4 regions of the Oceanobacillus phoenicis genome follow, and region 1 is predicted to be linked to each of the others. Evidence: predicted binding sites of a transcription regulator. Region 1 holds the regulator's gene; each other region holds the start of a gene.
What was found. The regulator Rex, encoded in region 1, represses fermentation and respiration genes when NADH is low (regulators of the CRP and FNR family bind a similar motif). The targets are predictions, from matches to a motif close to TTGTGAAATATTTCACAA.
Positions count from the first base shown of each region.

Region 2: a site for Rex is predicted at 1,001-1,018, ahead of qoxA (cytochrome aa3 quinol oxidase subunit II). Genes of this name have one in related genera too.
Region 3: a site for Rex is predicted at 1,466-1,483, ahead of nsrR (nitric oxide-sensing transcriptional repressor NsrR). Genes of this name have one in related genera too.
Region 4: a site for Rex is predicted at 1,938-1,955, ahead of ABC346_RS05255 (L-lactate dehydrogenase). Genes of this name have one in related genera too.

Region 1 covers NZ_JBDFME010000001.1:3,938,961-3,942,180, reverse strand. Annotated here, with positions in the region: gene ABC346_RS19705 (ABC-F family ATP-binding cassette domain-containing protein) at 1-1,362, opposite strand, end outside; gene ABC346_RS19700 (redox-sensing transcriptional repressor Rex) at 1,509-2,138, shown strand; gene ABC346_RS19695 (YdiK family protein) at 2,236-2,433, opposite strand; gene ABC346_RS19690 (CPBP family intramembrane glutamic endopeptidase) at 2,437-3,135, opposite strand.
Region 2 covers NZ_JBDFME010000001.1:2,239,077-2,242,296, reverse strand. Annotated here, with positions in the region: gene ABC346_RS11100 (EAL domain-containing protein) at 1-868, opposite strand, end outside; gene qoxA (cytochrome aa3 quinol oxidase subunit II) at 1,123-2,007, shown strand; gene qoxB (cytochrome aa3 quinol oxidase subunit I) at 2,055-3,220, shown strand, end outside.
Region 3 covers NZ_JBDFME010000001.1:381,746-384,965, forward strand. Annotated here, with positions in the region: gene ABC346_RS02030 (DUF3169 family protein) at 1-533, shown strand, start outside; gene ABC346_RS02035 (DUF488 domain-containing protein) at 629-988, opposite strand; gene nsrR (nitric oxide-sensing transcriptional repressor NsrR) at 1,006-1,452, opposite strand; gene hmpA (NO-inducible flavohemoprotein) at 1,583-2,803, shown strand; gene ABC346_RS02050 (hypothetical protein) at 2,835-2,972, opposite strand; gene ABC346_RS02055 (MFS transporter) at 3,122-3,220, opposite strand, start outside.
Region 4 covers NZ_JBDFME010000001.1:970,590-973,809, reverse strand. Annotated here, with positions in the region: gene ABC346_RS05265 (chromate transporter) at 1-1,070, opposite strand, end outside; gene ABC346_RS05260 (PadR family transcriptional regulator) at 1,091-1,399, opposite strand; gene ABC346_RS05255 (L-lactate dehydrogenase) at 2,006-2,974, shown strand; gene ABC346_RS05250 (SDR family oxidoreductase) at 3,095-3,220, shown strand, end outside.

The sequences.
Region 1 (3,220 bases):
TTTTTCTCCACCACTTAATGCAGAAACTGGCTTTAACACATCATCCCCAGAGAATAAGAAATTACCTAGAATCGTACGAATATCTTTTTCGTTTACTAAAGGATACTCGTCCCATAATTCTTGAAGTACGGTTTTATTCGAATGGAGTTCGGTTTGCTCCTGATCATAGTAACCAACTTGTACATTCGTTCCTAATTGAATGTCTCCTTCAAAGGGAGATTCTTTTTCCACAATGGTCTTTAGTAACGTTGTTTTTCCGATCCCGTTTGGACCTACTAATGCGATTCGTTCTCCACGATTTGCATGGAGATTAACATGACGGAATGTAGGTTCTTGTTGCTCTTCATAACGGAAGCCTAAATTAGAGATTTTTAACACGTCATTTCCACTACGACGATTAATTTGAAATGACATCGAAGCGGATGATTCATCACCCATTGGACGATCCATTCTATCGATTTTTTCTAATTGTTTCCGTCTACTTTGTGCTCGTTTTGTAGTGGAAGCACGGACGATATTCTTTTGAATGAATTCTTCCATTCGTTTAATATCCGTTTGTTGTTTTTCATATTCTTTCATTTCTTGTTCGTAATCAAGTGCTTTTTGTTCCAAGTATTTACTGTAGGTACCGTGGTATTTTCTAGAATGATGTCTAGAAATTTCATAAACGATCGAAACGGTTCTATCAAGAAAATAACGGTCGTGGGAAACAATCACAATAGCACCAGGATAATTTACAAGATAACCTTCTAACCATGTTAGTGTATCAATGTCCAGATGGTTTGTAGGCTCATCGAGGATGAGTAGTTGAGGTTTTTGTAGTAATAATTTACCAAGAGCAAGTCTTGTTTTTTGTCCGCCACTTAATTCGTTAATCGGTGTTCCATAATCGTAATCACCAAATGAGAGTCCAGTAAGTACCGATTTTATATCCGATTCATACGTATAACCACCATTTGTTTGATAGCGAACTTGTAAGTTATCATATTCTTTTAAAATTGCTTGGTAACTAGCTTCATCTATTGCAGTAGGATCTGCCATTTTTGTTTCTAATTCACGTAACTTTTTCTCCATCTGTTGTAAATGGGAAAATACATCCGCCATCTCATCCCATATTGTTTTACCTGATTCTAACTTCATATGTTGTGATAGGTAACCATAGGTAAGATCTTTCGGTTTGAAAAATTCTCCTTCGTCATGAGAGAGTTCATTTGCCATTATTTTTAGTAGTGTCGATTTTCCTGCACCATTTCTTCCAACGATGGCTATTCGATCTTGGTCCTTTATTTCTACTTTTATATTAGACAAAATCTCTTCTGCGCCAAAAGATTTTGATATTCCGTTTAATTGCATCAGTATCATTTCATTGTCACCTCATAATACTAGTTTAGCTTATCGCCATAGAAGCGACAATATTATTGTGAAAAATGTCACGACTTCTAAGGAATAATCTGTTAAAATAAATATAGTATGATAATTATTCTAAGCATTGAAAAGAGGAAGGTCGTATGGAACAAAACAAGATTCCGCAAGCAACTGCAAAACGCTTGCCATTATATTATCGTTTCATTAATAACTTAAATCAACAAGGAAAAAAGCGTGTTTCATCAAAAGAATTAAGTGAAGCGGTTAAAGTAGATTCCGCAACCATTCGTAGAGATTTCTCTTACTTCGGTGCACTAGGTAAAAAAGGATACGGATACAATGTCGAATACTTACTAGGTTTTTTTAAAAGTACATTAGATCAACACGAAATAACAGAGGTAGCATTAATAGGTGTTGGAAATTTAGGTACAGCTTTCTTACATTATAATTTTATGAAAAACAATAACATCCGTATTACCATTGCATTTGATGCTGATGAGAAAAAGGTAGGCACCGATATCGGAGGAGTTCCAGTCTATCATATTGACGAACTAGGGGAAAGATTAAAGGACACAGAGGTTGCGATTCTAACGATACCTGCAGATGAAGCAGATGCAATTGCAAATCAACTGGTCGAACATGGTGTTAGTGGAATACTAAATTTTACACCAGCAAGAATTACAGTACCAAGCCATATTCGTGTACATCACATTGATTTAGCGATCGAACTTCAATCACTTGTATATTTTCTTAAACACTATTCATTACAGTAATTAATTCACTATTTTAAATCGATTATTATGTAAGCGGTTGTCAAAATCCGAAGTTTTTAGAAAAGAATTAAAGAAAAAGTAGACTGCAATTAACAGTCTACTTTTTCTTTTTTCTTATTTTATTGTGATAACCGAACATCTTGAAGGAAACAAAGAAGCATAATGCAGAAACAGCTGCAAAAATTAATGTAACAGTATTCCAAACCGTGCTGTCCTTACTTTGAACCCCGAAATATATAAAAGCAATTCCAACGAGAAAGTATAGAATTGCTCTTGTTAAATAAGGATGTTTCATGGATTAACCTCCAAAGAATATCATTTGCATCTCATCTAACATTCGCTGCAGCTCCTCAGGATCAATATTATATTGCATTAATAAAACAAAGGAGTTCATCCCTGCATGTACGATTATAGGAACGATAATTCGTTTTGTTTTCACATAAAGAAATGCAAATACAAATCCCATGGATGCATAAATGAGAATATGCGTTGGATCTAAATGAATAAACCCGAATATAACAGCAGAGAGTAACCCAGCGAAAAAGAAATTCATTCGCTTATAAAGCTCACCGAATATAATTTTGCGGAAGATAATTTCTTCTAATATTGGTGCAAAAATAGCCGGTACGATCATAAAGATGGGTGCTGCTCGAGTAATATCCATAATTTGTTGGGTGTTCTCTGAACCAGGGTCAATCCCTATGGCTATTTCAATTTGGGCAGCAATACCTTGCGCGAATAAAGCCATAAACACACCGAGGATGGACCACAGGATTATGCTTTCAATTCCTGCAGCGTTGTCGTTTCGCATTTGCATATCTGGTTTTAGAAAGAATAGCGTAACAACCACCGCTAGGCCAAAGGAGAATATCGACCAATAAATAGTTGCATCAGTGATAGATAATCCGAAAACCACTGTTAAAATTGGTGAAAAAAGCAACCCTGAAAACTGCATAATAATATATGTAAGAATGACATACCAATATCTACGACTCAAATAAAACGCTCCTTTATCATGTACTGTACTAATTACTATAGTTTAACATATGCATATATAGTTATTATAATCAGAACAAGCTATT
Region 2 (3,220 bases), 1.7 Mb from region 1:
TATCAGTTAATGTTGATTGTGCTAAAATACTAGTAAATGTCGCGTGAATTTTTTCAAGAAGTTCCAGTTGCGCTTTACCCTTTTTTCGTTCATATGTAACGAATTGCCTAAAACTATCTTGAATGATTGATTTACAGCTATCAACATCTACAAAATCTTTCTGAGGATGAATTAAGTACCTACCCTGATAATATTGTCCGCCACTTCTCCATGCATAATTAAATTGATTATAGTTGTTAATTCCTTTAAATAAGAGCGATGCACCAATTTTACGTGACAACATGGAAATCGCATGATACACATCTTTGTATAAATGAGGTAATAAATCATCCTTTAGAAAACTAGTATCTACTTTTAATACATTTGGATGTAATGTAGCTAGTTGGTCAAGGATACCATTGGGATTTTCAAGTTGAATACTGACTTTTACACCTAATGTTTTTAAATATTTCATTAGATTAGATAGTTGATCCATATCTTTTGGAAATGCAGTATCTTTCACTTCTAGTATTATTTCATTTAATTTTAATCCTTTTGATTGATATTCTTCAAGTATTGCAAGTAACTGTTCACCATTATTACGAACTAGTAAATCAGCGTCATAATAAAAAGATACTAAACTATTATTTTTCTTTTCCAGTTTATTCTCTATCGCTTTGCGTTGAAGATACGTATTTACTTCTATACGAAATTCATCTGGAATGGATACATCATCAAAAAACCAATCCATACGTTGTAACTTTCCATTCTTATTTTGAAAATAAGCAATCACTTCATATCCAATAATCATTTGCGTATCTGCACTGACGATCGGCTTATAATAAGGAAGTAATTGGTCCATATCTAACATTACATCTAACGGATCCATATCTAATCCCCCTTTCGGCTATTATATCACAGCAAACAATTACCTCACTTCCTTTTTATTTAAAAAAGATGTCAAGCATTCTGTTACAACTTTTTTTGTTATCCATATAAATTCCACATATTCATGAACATTTTGTGAAGCATTTCTCAAACTCTTGTTATTTTAGTTTACGAGTATTAAGATTGTCTCTGACATGTTAACTTGATAGGATTTTACAAACTATCCATAAACATACCGATGAAAGGGGTATCTACATGAAGAAAAAGTGGGCCTATATAATGTTATTAACAGCAACAGCTTTGTTCTTAGCGGGTTGTGAACCATTACTCGTACTTGATCCTAAGGGGCCACAAGCAGCAACGACCGCAAATGTTATATGGATTTCAATTATAACAATGGCAGTAATTGTAATTGTTGTAATAGCAATGCTAGCAGTTGTTTTGTTTAAGTATAGAGCTTCAAAACAAAGTGACGATTATGAGCCACCACACATAGAAGGAAGTCCTATTGTAGAAGGAATTATTGTAGGGGTTCCAGTATTAATTGTAACATTCTTAGCAGTTGTTTCTGTTATTTCTACGTATCAAGTAGAATCTGTACCTGAAGGGTATGAAGATGAAGAGCCTTTAGTTATTTATGCATCGTCTTCTAACTGGAAATGGCACTTTAGTTATCCAGAACAAGATATTGAAACTGTAAACTATGTATTTATACCACAGGATAGAAATGTTGAATTTAGATTATATTCTCATAGTACAATCTCTAGTTTCTGGGTTCCTCAACTAGCTGGTCAGAAATATGCAATGGCTGACATGGTAAATACATTGAACGTAGTTGCAGATCACCCAGGCGATTTTGTAGGAAGAAACTCTAACTTTAATGGTGAAGGTTTTGCAGAAAATATGTTTAATGTAACCGTTATGCCTCATGACGAATTTGACACTTGGATAGAGGAAATTCATGCTACAGCAGATCCTCTTACAGAAGATAAGTTTGAAGAGTTACTAGAACCAGGTCATCTTGGTCAAATGACATTCACAGGAACACATCAAGAATTCAAACCTGCTCCTGAAGGTGAGAATAGTCCTCATAATCATGGACCATCTGAGTCTGAAGATGAAGGGCACGATCACCACTAATTTTTAAGATTCATGCAACAAGAGCATCGAAAGGAGATTCATAAAATATGAATATATTAGAAAGATTTGCCATTCCTCCGCATGACGATCCGATGCTTTATGCATCCTTAGTTGCCATTGCACTTGTTTCTATTGCGGTTGTTGTAGGCATTACCTACTTCAAAAAATGGGGATACCTTTGGAATGAATGGTTGACTACCGTTGACCATAAACGTATCGGAATTATGTATATAATTTCAGCACTTCTCATGCTTTTCCGCGGTGGTGCTGATGGAGTTATGATGCGTCTACAAACTTCAGTACCTGACAACAGTTTCTTAGATGCACAGCATTATAATGAAGTATTTACCACCCATGGTGTGGTTATGATTTTCTTCATGGCCATGGCATTTATTATAGGTTTAATGAACTATGTTATTCCATTGCAAATTGGTGCGCGAGATGTTGCATTCCCTCGCTTAAACGCACTAAGTTTCTGGCTATATTTTGCTGGTGCAATGTTGTTCAATATTTCCTTCGTTGTTGGAGGATCACCAGATGCTGGTTGGACCAACTATTATCCTCTAGCAGGACCAGAATTTAGTGAACATGTTGGTGTTAACTACTACAACTGGGCATTACAGATATCCGGTATTGGTACACTGATGACTGGTATTAACTTTGTAGTCACGATAATGAAAATGCGTGCACCAGGTATGAAATTGATGAAAATGCCAATGTTCACTTGGTCCGCTTTAATTACAAATATTATTATTGTATTTGCATTCCCTGTATTAACAATCGCCCTATTAATGGGTACTCTTGACCGTCAGTTCTTTACGAATTTCTTTACAACATCCGACGGCGGTATGGATATGATGTGGGCAAACTTATTCTGGATATGGGGACATCCGGAAGTATATATCTTGATATTACCTGCATTTGGTATTTACAGTCAGATTATCTCGACATTCTCACAAAGAAACCTATATGGTTATAAATCGATGGTAGCTTCCATGGTTATTATCTCACTATTATCCTTTGTTGTTTGGGTTCACCACTTCTTTACAATGGGTCAAGGTGCACTTACAAACAGTATCTTCTCCATTACAACAATGGCGATAGCAGTTCCAACCGGAATTAAGATATTTAACTGGCTACTGACCATGTGGAAAGGTAAAATTCGATTTACCACACCAATGCTTTATTCCATCGCATTTATTCCTTTATTTAC
Region 3 (3,220 bases), 3.6 Mb from region 1:
CGTCCATTCTTATTGTTTTAAGTTTATACCGATTTAAAAAAATAAAATTCCTAAATAAACAACAATTTAGTGGAGATGAAGAGGATGAAATAGAAGACAAAAAATATAAATTATTTGCGGATTATTCGCTATATACCAATATTAGTTTTATTTTATCCGTCCTGGCACTTAGCTTAAGTATTATCAGCACTAAAAATGTCTTCCTAACAACTATTGCTATTATATTGATCATCGTTTCACTCGTTTTATCATTCTATATGACACATATTATGAAGCAGACATACCCAAATAGAGAAATAAATACTGATTATACTCAATCAGTTCTTGATATGACTGATGACGGAGAGAAGCAAGTTATTTTAGATGGATTATACCAATCACATAGCTTACTAAACTTCTTGCTAGTCTTTGCTATATTTTTAGCAACTGTGTATTCCATTTTTAATGAAAGTCAGATTTTTTCTATTTTCCTTATGACTATCGGATTACTCTTAGTTAATGGATATTATTTATTAACAGTGAGAAATAAATAAAATACTATTACTTAATCATTCTTAAAAAGCCAGCCAAATCCTTTTTCAGCTAATATAGTTGGTTCTCGCCCTCTATTGGCTGAGAAAGTTCCGGTTTAATACTTATAATTCTCCAAAACCTCTTTTAAAACCAAAACATGATTATGTTTTTTATCTTTTGCTGCATAAAGCAAAATCAGATTTTGATTTTCTAGAATTTCTTTTAACTCTAATAATTTATTTATCTTTATTTGATCTTCAAGTAGTTCTTTTTTATATTCCTTTTTGAATTGATTAAATTTTTCCGGTTCATGATTAAACCATTTTCTTAGAGTTGGACTAGGGGTAATATCTTTCGCCCAGTCGTCTAAATTAGCGGTCGATTTTGAAATTCCTCTAGGCCATACTCGATCCACTAAAACTCTATATCCATTGGATTCAGAGTTTTCATAAATTCTTTGTAAGACAATCGTCATTTTATTCTCCACCTTCATCAATTATTCCTTTCCATTCCCATTAGTGCTAGCAATTCTTCTTCATTCTTAATTAAATCTTCTAGTGTATATTCTTCTAAAACTTTAAAGAAAGCTACCAATGCTTTATTAATCACATGTTTGAGTGTACATCCAGGAGAAATAACACAATGGTTCGTCCCTTTATCGAAGCACTCTAATAAAACAAAATCATTCTCTAACTGTCTGATTAAAAGACCTATATTAATCTCTGAAGCTGGTTTTGCTAGCTTTATCCCACCATTTCTCCCGCGAATCGTGACAACTAATTCTTTTTTCGTTAATTCATGTACAACCTTCCTCAGATGTTCTTGTGATATTTGGTAAACCTCGGCTATTTCCTTAATATTCGCAAGCTCTTGATCCGATTTTAAACCAGTAAAAATTAATACACGCAATGCATAGTCCGTATATTTCTTTAAGTTCATCTTACACACCCACTTGTCAAATCTTTCACATTATTGTAACACAAAGTTGATTTTAACTTATTGTAATAGCAATTTAAACATATAAAATAAAAGATGTATAGAAAATACATCTTTTATTAGGAGTGATTTCATGTCAAACACAACCTTACTTTTAGACAAAAAAACGACAGAAATTATTAAAGCCACTGTGCCAGTATTGAGAGAACATGGAGAATCCATTACAAAACATTTTTATAAAATACTTTTAGAAAATAATCCAGAACTACGTAATGTTTTTAATCAAACAAATCAACGTAAAGGAGCTCAATCTAAAGCATTAGCAAATACAGTATATGCTGCTGCGGCTAATATTGAGAAATTGGAAGAGATATTACCATATGTCAAACAAATTGCACATAAACATACAAGTTTAAATATTAAACCAGAACAATATCCGATTGTTGGTAAATACTTACTAATAGCGATTAAGGACGTATTAGGAGATGCAGCTACCGACGAAATCATAGGAGCCTGGAAAAAAGCTTACTTTGTTATTGCGGATATCTTTATATCAGTAGAAAAAGAGATGTACAACGAAAAAGAAAACCAGGTCGGTGGTTGGACCGGTTTTCGTAATTTTACCGTTATTAAAAAAGTGAAAGAAAGTACAGACATTACTTCCTTTTATTTAAAGCCAGTTGATGATTTACCAATCCCTACCTACAAACCCGGGCAATACATTACAATCAAAGCGCAAATAGAAAATGAACCATATGAACATTTACGACAATATAGCTTATCAACTGCTTCAGGAAAAGATTTTTATCGTATTAGTGTAAAACGAGAAGCTTCAAAAAACCCGGTTGGTATTGTATCAAATTATCTACACGATTCCGTGGAGGAAGGGTCTGTTTTGCCAATTAGTGCACCTGCTGGTGATTTTATTTTAGATGTACGTGACCAACGTCCTCTCGTTTTGATTAGTGGTGGCGTTGGTTTAACTCCGATTATCAGCATGCTAGAGTCCGTTGTAGAACTTCAGCCTAGTCGGAGTGTTATATTCATTCATGCTTCCAAATCTATTGATCATCAAGCAATGCGATCAAGTGTATCTGAAATAGCAAATTCTTATGATCAAGTGAAGCAATATGTTGTATTTAGTAAACCTACAAATATCACTGATGGAGATAAACAAGGATATATCGATTATGATTGGTTAAAAAAGGTAATTCCTACAAAAGATGCTGCTTTTTATTTGTGCGGACCTAAGCCATTCATGAGTGCTATAAACAATGACCTGCAAAATATGGATGTTTCCGATAAAGATATTCACATGGAATTATTTGGACCTCTTGAACCTATTTCGAAGTAAAGAAAAAAAGGATTGACAGTCACTTAGAGTGTCAATCCTTTTTATCCCTTCCTGCGCAAGACAAACATAAGAGTGTTTTATTTTCTTGTACAACTCCTTCTAAAAAACCACCTGAACAATAAACGTTGTCCCCACATACCTTACATTTGCCAACAACTTCTTTATTCATTAAATCCCCACCTCTTTATGGCCGTTAGAAAAATGGTTTTTATAAAAAACGTATATATCCTCCGTCCTCCAATATATCAATCATATATGGTTCTTCATTGAATGTCATTAAATCATTAACTAATTTCATTTCAGTCAGTTCATGGATCATCACTGTGAGCCACGCAATGGCTCAGCTTCTAGTTTATTCTTTGTTTTCGGCCATATAAAGATGGTTAAATAGCCTATTAGAGCAGAGAAAATAAACAA
Region 4 (3,220 bases), 3.0 Mb from region 1:
GTCCATATTGGCTGATAGAAGGCTGCGATTAATATACCTACTACTGCAGCATTTACTCCCATTAACGCTCCTTTTATCTTGCGATTATTCCGTAAACTATTCCAGAAAGGTAACGTACCTAATATTAATAAAAATGCTGGTAAGAATATAGCTATCGTAGCTACTAAGCCGCCGATCCATCCATTCATGACGGCGCCAAGATACGCAGCAAATGTAAATAACGGTCCAGGCACAGCCTGAGCAGCACCATAACCCGCTAAGAACGCTTCTTCACTCACCCATCCGGTAGGTACGAATTCCCTTTCCAATAGCGGAAGTACAACATGTCCACCACCAAAAACAAGCGAACCTGATCGATAAAAACTATCAAACATAGCCACCCAATGAGATGTCGTGATCTCTCTTAGAATTGGAAGGAGTAATAACAAACCAAAAAACAATGACAAGCAAATAAATCCAAACTTATTCGTTAATATTTTTACCTGAGTATTTGATTCTTTTACATCATTGCTATAAGTTTTATATATAACATAACCAACCATTGCTGCAATCAGAATAACAACGACTTGTGAGTAGACCGTTTGCCATAAAAGCGTGATGACCAAAGCAACTAATGCAATTGTCTTTCGTTGCAGATCCGGTGTTAACTTTGAAGCCATTCCAATTATTGCATGCGCTACAATCGCAACCGCAACTAATTTTAATCCGTGTATCCATCCGAGTTCACCTACATTAAAACTTTGCATCAACAAAGCAAAAATGACTAACGCAATCACCGATGGTAACGTGAATCCGATGAAAGATACTATCCCGCCTAAGGTACCTGCGCGCATTACACCTATTCCAATCCCCACCTGACTACTAGCTGGACCTGGTAAAAACTGCGCTAACGCAACAAGATCGGCGTAACTTTTTTCATCCATCCACTTCCTTCTTCTCACATACTCTTCATGAAAATAACCGAGGTGTGCTATTGGCCCACCAAAAGAGGTTAGTCCTAAACGAGTGGAAATGAATAGTATTTCCAACAACGCTTTGAATGAGGATTTTTCACTCTGCTTATAACCCATATATGATATACTCCTTTTCGTTAGTCTTTGATTTCTTTAAAGAGTTCATATGCTTTTTCTCTTGCCTCTTGTAAAATTACTACTCCCTTATCTGTTGCTGTGTAATATTTTCTAATCTTTCCTTCGACGTTCCGATCCTCTTTTAAAAGTAGTCCGTCTTTTTCCATCGAATGTAGAATAGGATAAAGTGTTCCCGCACTTATACTATATCCATGCTCTCTTAATTCTTCTAACATCCATAACCCAAAAACCGGGTGTTCATTCGCATGGTGTAATATATGAATGTGTATAAACCCCAGAAACAGCTTTCGTAATACTCTATCCTCCAAAATGATACCTCCAATAGTGTGTGAGTTTCGATATCGAAATTCGTTATCGAAACTCAATAATGATAGTAACATATATACTTCTTACAAAAAAGTTAGTTTACAAAAACTTAACAAAAGAATCGTATATAAGTTATAAGCGTAAAATAAATATGAATTAGTTTAAATTATAATATATATAAATCTAAATTGTAATGAAAGCTTATCTCGTTTTCCGCTCCGAAAAAGACCAGGTAGAATTTTATAAAGAGTTTACCGCACATGTTACGGCAAATGTTTGCTGGGACGGGTCGGGGCTCGGGATAATGGCTGTTCCGTGATGGGCTATTTACTACTTTTTCCGATATTCAGGCTTCGTTTTGGTTTTTAAAAATGTTCTCTATTAACTATGTGAAATTATTAATTCGCATCAACTTAGCTCCTTATAATAATAGTTATCTCGAATAACTGTACTGTCATTGCATAATAACAGAAATATCTGCGCTTCAATTGTAGAACACCAAAATGATTTTTTAAATTTCAGAATTTATATTGACAGTATTTGTGAAATGATTCACAATATAAATATGGAAGATATTTCATATTCTAAACGATAAGGGTGTGATGTGGATGAAAACAAATCAACAAGCAGTGAATCGTGTGGTACTCATAGGTGGTGGATCGGTTGGTATTAGTTATGCATTTGCATTGATGAATCAAGGCGTGACGGAAGAATTAGCAATTATTGATTTAGATGCAGATAAAGCATTAGGTGATGTAATGGATTTAAATCACGGAAAAGCCTTTGCCCCATCATTAACCAATGTATGGTTAGGAGAGTACGAAGATTGTAGGGAAGCCGATATCGTTTGTATCTGCGCTGGAGCGAACCAAAAGCCTAGGGAAACTCGCCTAGACCTTGTAGAAAAAAACATGAACATCTTTAAAGAAATTGTTGCTGATGTGATGAATAGCGGATTCAATGGTATTTTTCTAATTGCTACAAATCCCGTCGATGTCTTAACCCAGGCAGTCATAACATTTAGTGGGCTACCTCCTCATCGTGTGATTGGAAGTGGGACTACACTTGACACAGCAAGGCTGCGCTATGAATTAGGAGAATACTTCCATCTATCACCAAAAAATATTCATGCTTACATTATCGGTGAGCACGGAGATACGGAACTCCCATTGTGGAGCACAGCGACTATAGGAACGGTACCGCTTCTTACGTATCTTAAACGAAGTGAATCATATAAAAAAGAAGACTTAGATGACATCTTTATTAATGTTCGAGATGCTGCATACCGCATCATTCAGAAAAAAGGAGCTACCTTTTATGGCATTGCGATGAGTCTCGTCCGTGTAACGGAAGCAATCTTAAAAGATGAACATAGCATTTTAACCACTAGCACTTTTCTTCAAGGCGAGTATCATGTAAACAATGTATGTATTGGGGTTCCAACGATTATTAACAGAAACGGTGTTTGTGAAATAATAGAAGTTCCAATGAATGAAGAAGAACAGAAGAAATTTAACCATAGCGTTCAGACACTTCAGGGAATTTACGAACCAGCAATGCAAGCCATACATGTTTAAAAATAGTACGGATGTAATCATAAGGTATTGGATAGGCCTTTTTTGTGATAGATGTTTAATTTTCTGGTATACATGGGAAAATAACCTATACGTACAAATTCAAGAAAGGATGCAATCCATATGCCACAAAATCCAAGAACGAAATATACAAATGAAGACTTTCCAAAACAATTTCAAGAACAACCAGGTATTCAAAGAGAAATGACACCTATTCCTGATTGCGGGGAAAAAACTTATAAAGGATCG